Regions from separate parts of the Streptomyces sp. NPDC005794 genome, predicted to be linked through region 1. Evidence: riboswitches for the same ligand, from Rfam matches in the RefSeq annotation. Region 1 holds a riboswitch; each other region holds the start of a gene.
The links. Region 1 has a riboswitch for cobalamin ahead of ACFYQ5_RS19230 (energy-coupling factor ABC transporter permease). Riboswitches for the same ligand answer to the same signal wherever they lie in the genome.
Positions count from the first base shown of each region.

Region 1 (2,253 bases):
CGGCCTTCGGCGCCGCCGCTGTCCTGCTGCGCGGTCGCGCGCAGCTCGCCCTGGCGGCGCCCGCGCCGCAGGCCGAAGTAGTAGGCGAGGACGCCCGCGCCGAGTGCGGCCTGCAGGGCGAACAGCGCCGACTCGATCTCGCCGGACGGCGGTTCGTACAGCGGGGAGAACCAGGGTTCGTAGTCGGGATCGATCTCGGTGATCGCCGTCTCGGCCTGGGAGTCGGCGCCCGCGAACGGCTCCTTCTCGCCGTCACCGAGACCGAGGGCCACGGGCAGGACGGCCAGCGCGGCCACGACGAGCAGCAGAAGGGCGTTGATCTTCGTGTTCCGGTTCATCACGCCACCGCCTCGGTCTCGGCTGCCTCGGTCCGGGTCTGCCTGCCGGTGAGGAACACGCCGAGCCGGGTCAGATCCCCCTTGCTGGACTGCACGAGAAGGCGCATCACCAGCACGGTCAGAAGCCCTTCGCTCACCGCGAGCGGGATCTGGGTGACGGCGAAGATGGAGCCGAACTTGCCGAGCGCGCCCGCGAATCCGCTGCTCGGGTCCGGGAAGGCGAGCGCCAGTTGCACGCTGGTGACGCAGTAGGTGGACAGGTCGGCGACGAACGCGGCGAAGAACACCGCCACCATCAGCGACACGCCGTACCTGCGCAGCACTTTGTAGACGGCGTAACCCGCCCAGGGCCCCACGATCGCCATCGAGAAGACGTTGGCGCCGAGCGTGGTCAGGCCGCCATGGGCGAGAAGCAGGGCCTGGAACAGCAGGGTGACGGTGCCCAGGACCGCCATGATCGGAGGGCGGAACAGGATGGCGCCCAGCCCCGTGCCGGTGGGGTGCGAACAACTCCCCGTCACGGAGGGGATCTTCAGGGCGGAGAGAACGAACGTGAAGGCCCCGGAAGCCCCCAGGAGCAGCGTGCTCTCAGGGTTCTCCCTGACCTCACGCGTGAGTGACCGGACTCCGTGGACGACGAACGGCGCGGACGCGACACCCCAGGCGATCGCGTGCGCCGGAGGCAGAAAACCCTCGGCTATGTGCATGGCTCAGCAGACCCTCTCCAGCACCTCGTGGATGGTTGAAGTGCCTTGGCCGGTCTCCTGGCTTACGGGTACCACCGCCCGAACTCCGCCTTCCCGGGTCACAAGGACCCAGTGGCTGCCCGCGAGGGCCGGAGCCGGACTTCCCGATCACAGTGGCGAGGGCCGCACCGGCATCACACCGGATTTCCCGTTCACCAAGGCGTGGCGACAGTAGTGCCCGGCGAGGGGCGAAGACAAGCTCGGGAGCTGCCTAGGTGTACTGACCCGTGAGGTTGGGGACGCGGAAGCGCGCTGCCCTGAGCGCGCCGGCGCGATACGAGCAGGGGCCCCGCGGCCTGTACGGCGGCGCGGTCTCCCGAGGCGGCACGGACGGTTCACCGGACGCGGCCCTGGCCCTTCGCACGCTGCTGGGCGAGGGGGACAGGACCTGGCTCCGTGCGGGTGCCGGTGGCACAGGCCGGTCCGTCCCCGCACGGGAGACCGAGGAGACGTGCGAGAAGCTGCGCAGCGTCGCGCCCCATCTCAGGTACGCCGAGAGGTGACGGCCGTGCCGCACCGTTCATGAGGGCGGGGGCGACGCCGTGCCGGCGCGCCCCCGCCCCGTCCTGCCCGGCCTACTGCCGGATGGCGACGAGGACGTAGCTGTTGCCCACCTGCCAGACCGGGCTCGCATGGCCGAAGCCCGCTTCGGCCAGCAGCTCGACGTGCCGGCCGAGCGTGACGGCGCAGTCGGCGTGGGCGGAGCCCGGCTTACGGCGCTCCGCACACAGCTGCGTCAGCTCGGGCTCGTTCTCGACGGCGGACCACCATGCCTCCCAGTCCTCGTGATCGAAGGCGTGCCGCCGTTCGGCCCGGCGGACCCCGACGAACTCGGCGATCTCGGCGAACCCGGCCCCGTCCTGTGACAGATGGTCCGCGTTGATCAGTACGCCGCCGGGCCGCAGCAGCGCGGTCAGCTCCGCGTACGTGCTCCGCAGCATTCCTTCGGGGAGATAGTGGAGCGCGGTGGTGGACACGACCGCGTCGACCGGCCCCTGGAGCTCGAGAGCGCTCGTCCAGCCCTCCTCACCGATCACCGCCTCGACGTACCGGGCGGCGTCCGGATGGCGGGCGCGGGCCAGCGCCAGCAGCAGCGGGTCCATGTCGACGGCGACGATCTCGGCCCGCGGCAGGCGTTCGATCAGCCGTGCGGGCAGCGAGCCGGGCCC
Region 1 covers NZ_JBIAIN010000011.1:87,413-89,665, forward strand. The annotation lists gene ACFYQ5_RS19225 (energy-coupling factor ABC transporter substrate-binding protein) at 1-338, opposite strand, end outside; gene ACFYQ5_RS19230 (energy-coupling factor ABC transporter permease) at 338-1,045, opposite strand; cobalamin riboswitch at 1,075-1,259, opposite strand; partial or broken gene ACFYQ5_RS19235 (chorismate-binding protein) at 1,321-1,587, shown strand; gene ACFYQ5_RS19240 (class I SAM-dependent methyltransferase) at 1,660-2,253, opposite strand, start outside.

Region 2 (2,253 bases), on a different contig from region 1:
GAGCCTGCGCAGCAGGGCGACGGCGCTGGCGGGGGTGTCGAGGCCGACGGCGTTGCCGATGCGGGAGTGCTTGGTCGGGTAGGCGGACAGGACGAGCGCGATCCGCTTCTCGGCGGCCGGGACGTGGCGGAGCCGGGCGTGCCGTACGGCGATCCCGGCGACCCGGGCGGCACGCTCGGGGTCGGCGACGTACGCGGGCAGACCGTCCTCGTCGATCTCCTTGAAGGAGAACGGCACCGTGATCAGGCGGCCGTCGAACTCGGGGACGGCGATCTGGGTGGCCGCGTCCAGCGGGGAGACACCCTCGTCGTTCTCCTCCCAGGCCGCACGGGGGCTGGTGAGGCAGAGCGCCTGGAGGACCGGTACGTCGAGGCCGGTGAGGGCGCCCGCGTCCCAGGACTCGTCGTCGCCGCCGGCCGACGCGGTGGCGGGCTTGGTGCCCCCCGCGGCGAGGACCGTCGTCACGATGGCGTCGGCGGCGCGGAGTTCGTCGATGAGCTCGGGCTCGGGGGTACGGAGCGAGGCGACGTACAGCGGCAGGGGGCGTGCGCCCGCGTCCTCGACGGCGGTGCAGAGCGCCTCGATGAACGCGGTGTTCCCGCTCATGTGGTGGGCGCGGTAGTAGAGCACCGCGACCGTCGGGCCGGTGACGTCCCGGGCCGTCCGCTCCAGCGGGCCCCAGGCGGGGGCGGGGGCGGGCGGCTCGAAGCCGTGGCCGGTGAGCAGCACGGTGTCGGAGAGGAAGCGCGCCAGCTGCTCCAGGTTGGCGGGCCCGCCGTGCGCGAGGTAGGCGTGCGCCTCCGCCGCGATGCCGATGGGCACCGTGGAGGCGGCCATCAGCTGGGCGTCGGGGGCCTGTTCACCGGTGAGGACGACGACGGGCCGGCCGGTGGCGAGGACCTGGTCGAGTCCCTCCTGCCAGGCGCGGACACCACCGAGGAGACGCACGACGACGAGATCCGTGCCCTCCAGGAGCTGCGGCAGGTCCTCGACGGAGAGCCGGGACGGGTTCGCGTAACGGAAGCCGACCGGGCCGCCGGAGGCACGGGCGCTGAGCAGGTCGGTGTCGGACGTCGACAGGAGCAGGATCATGCGGCGTCAGTCCTTCCCCGGGGTGTCCACGCCCCGGGCGGTGTCGGATTGGGGTCTCCCCTGCTCGGACGGATCCGAGACCTCGGGGAGGGGAGTTCCTGACTCGCACGGCCGGACGGCCGGGCTCACAGTGGCGGGACCGCGCCGGAATCTCACCGGGCTTCCTCCCCTGTCGCCGTATGGCGATGGCGGACCCAACGGACCGCCGCTAGGCATAGTAGGCGGCAGGTGGGGGGTCCTGACCAGACGGCCCCCCGCCCTGACCGGGGCCGGCAGCGGTGTCCCGTAGGTCACAGTGACCGTCGGGGTGTGCCACGGTCACGGTCGGTATGCTCGCCGCCATGTCCGCCTCCTCCCTTCCGTCCCGGTCTCCGGGCGACGCGTGTGCCCGGAGCAGCGGCGACGCCTGCCCCGGCGCGCTGCGGCTGCACCGGGCGGACGACGGCGCGCTGGCGCGGATCCGCATACCCGGCGGGGTGTTGACGCCCCACCAGGCAGAGGCGCTGGGCCGGGCCGCCGAGCGCTTCGGTGACGGTGAGCTGCATCTCACCTCCCGCGGCAACGTGCAGCTGCGCGGGCTCGCGCCGGACTGCGGCGTGGAACTGGCCGGCATGCTGAGCGGGGCCGGGCTGCTGCCCTCCGAACCTCATGAGCGCGTACGCAACGTGGTCGCGTCCCCGCTCTCCGGGCTGGACGGCCTCGGGGCCGTGGACGTCAGACCGTGGCTGACCGAGCTGGACCGGATTCTCTGCGGAAACGACCGGGCCACAGCGCTCTCCGGACGCTTTCTGTTCGCGCTCGACGACGGCCGCGGCGACGTGGACGCTCTCGGCGCCGACCTCACGCTCATCGGCCGGGCCGGCGGGAGCGCGCTGCTGCGCATCGGGGAGCGCGACGCCGTTCTCCGCGTACCCGCCCCCGACGGCCCCCGCGCCGCGATCGTCGCCGCCGAGGCCTTCCTGGACGCGGCCCGGGAGACCGGCGCCTGGCGGGTGAAGGACCTGCCGCACGACGCGACCGCCGCGCTGCCCGCCGACGTCGTACGACGGCTCGGGCAGGCCGGGATCACCGGCGCACCGGAGTCCCGTCCCCGCCCTTCCGAAGCCCGGCCCCCGGTCCCCGGCCGCGTCCCCGGCAGCCGCAGCGAGGCCGCGCTGTCCG
Region 2 covers NZ_JBIAIN010000021.1:49,503-51,755, reverse strand. The annotation lists gene cobN (cobaltochelatase subunit CobN) at 1-1,092, opposite strand, end outside; cobalamin riboswitch at 1,164-1,306, opposite strand; gene cobG (precorrin-3B synthase) at 1,422-2,253, shown strand, end outside.
Region 2: linked by a shared signal. The riboswitch ahead of cobN (cobaltochelatase subunit CobN) and the one ahead of ACFYQ5_RS19230 (energy-coupling factor ABC transporter permease) in region 1 are both predicted to bind cobalamin.

Region 3 (2,253 bases), on a different contig from region 1:
TCCGTACAGCTCACGGGCCGGGAGGGTCTTGCGGGCGAGCCCCTTGGCCTCGGCGGCCCGGTACGCGGCGTCGAACGCGTCGCCCCACAGGTCCACCAGCTCGGGGGTGTCCGCCGGGGAGAACAGCGACCACTCGGTGTCCGCGTCGACGCGCCGCATGAACTCGTCCGGGATCCAGTGCGCCAGATTGAGGTTGTGCGTACGCCGCTGGTCCTCGCCGGTGTTGTCGCGCAGCTCCAGGAACTCCTCGATGTCCGCGTGCCAGGTCTCCAGGTAGACGGCGGCGGCGCCCTTGCGCCGGCCGCCCTGGTTGACGGCGGCGACCGAGGCGTCGAGCGTCTTCAGGAACGGCACGATGCCGTTGGAGTGCCCGTTGGTGCCCCGGATGAGCGAACCCCGGGCGCGGATGCGGGAGTACGAGAGGCCGATGCCGCCCGCGTGCTTGGAGAGGCGCGCCACCTGGTGGTAGCGGTCGTAGATCGAGTCGAGCTCGTCCAGCGGTGAGTCCAGCAGGTAGCAGGACGACATCTGCGGGTGACGGGTGCCGGAGTTGAAGAGGGTGGGGGAGGAGGGCAGGTAGTCGAGCCGGCTCATCAGGCCGTACAGCGCGGCCACTTCCTCCAGGGCGCGCTCGGAGGTGTCCTCGGCGAGCCCGGCGGCGACGCGCAGCAGGAAGTGCTGCGGGGTCTCCACGACCTCGCGGGTGAGCGGGTGGCGCAGCAGGTAGCGGCTGTGCAGTGTCCGCAGCCCGAAGTAGCCGAAGCGGTCGTCGGCGCCGTCGGCGAGCGCCTGGTCGACCAGCGAGTCGAGAGCGGCGGCGTGCAGCGCGACGAACTCGGCCGTACGGTCCGCGATGAGGCCCTCGCGATGTCCGACGGCGACCGACGCCGAGAAGGAGACAGCGCCCTGACCGGCGGCCTCGTCCGCGACGGCCCGGGTGAGGAGCCGGGCGGCGAGCCTGGAGTAGGCCGGGTCCTCGGAGATCAGGCCTGCGGCCGCCTCGGTGGCCAGCGAGCGCAGCTCGGCCTCGTCCGCCCGCGCGCTGCGGCCGCGCAGTGCGGAGGCTGCGACCCGTCCGGGGTCGGTGTCGGGCAGATCGGCGGTGAGGTCGGTCAGGGTCCGCAGCAGCGCGGTCCCGGGTGCGTCGGTGGTGCGGCCTTCGGATTCCGCGGCTGAAACCGGATCGGCTGGCGCGATGGTCACTGGGGGCTATCCCTCGCTCGGCTCAGGGCCTGCGGGAGCGGGGCAGCCGGGCACGACGGCGCCCGGGGAAGGGCAGCACGGCGCACGGCGTCCACCGGCCCTCCGCGGGGCCCGGACGTCTGACGTCCGGTTCGGTCGAGCCGGACGCACTGTCGACAGGTCTTCGGACTTCGGGGTGCGCGAAACACACCGATCACACCGTTGCGGGACAGTTCCGGATTCACACCGGATTCCCCTGCGGCGACAGCGAGGTCGAGCATACATGTGGGGGCTGCCGATCGAAGTAGCCCCCACATGTTGTGTCGTGGTGGGTCAGAGTTCCAGGCGGAAGGTGAGGAGCGAGAGGCCTTCCAGCGGGTACCAGTCCCGCTCCGGAGTCCGTACGAAGCCGAGGCGCCGGTAGATCCGGTGGGCGTCCAGCATGGAGGGCTGTGTCGACAGGACGATCGCGGAGAGCCCGCCGGCGGCTCGTGCCCGGTCGATACAGGCCCGTACGAGGGCCTCGCCCGCCCCGCGCCCACGCGCCTCCGGCGCGACCGCCAGCATCCGGAATTCGGCTTCGTGGTCCCCGGCGATGTCCGCCCACGGGCTGCCGGGCGCGACGTAGGTGACGCCGCCCAGCAGCCGGCCGTCGGCGTCCACCGCGACCAGCACCTCGGCCTCCGCCGCCCGTCGACCCACCGCGCGGAGCTGTTCCAGATAGGGATCCTCGGCGCCGAAGTCCAGCAGGCCGTCACCGAGATAGGCCTGGGCGGTGATCTCGCCGAGGTCCTCGAACTGAGCCGGCCGGACCGGCCTGATCGATACGTCCATGGGCCGCAGTCTGCCGCAACCGAGGGGCGTGGCGCGCCCCGGTTCCGGCCGACGGCGGGCCCGTGGGGTCCTGCCTGATACGACGCCGTCCCGGCAGGGCGGACCCTGCCGGGACGGCGTCGTGCCCCGTGACCGCTGGGGAAGGTCAGTGACCGCCCGGCGCACCCGCCGTGGCCGGCGGAAGCTCGGCCTTGACGCCCGCGTCGCCGACGTCCGCCGTGTAGTCGGACGGCGAGG
Region 3 covers NZ_JBIAIN010000003.1:64,132-66,384, forward strand. The annotation lists gene ACFYQ5_RS05010 (ribonucleoside-diphosphate reductase subunit alpha) at 1-1,203, opposite strand, end outside; cobalamin riboswitch at 1,340-1,475, opposite strand; gene ACFYQ5_RS05015 (GNAT family N-acetyltransferase) at 1,516-2,016, opposite strand; gene mctP (monocarboxylate uptake permease MctP) at 2,162-2,253, opposite strand, start outside.
Region 3: linked by a shared signal. The riboswitch ahead of ACFYQ5_RS05010 (ribonucleoside-diphosphate reductase subunit alpha) and the one ahead of ACFYQ5_RS19230 (energy-coupling factor ABC transporter permease) in region 1 are both predicted to bind cobalamin.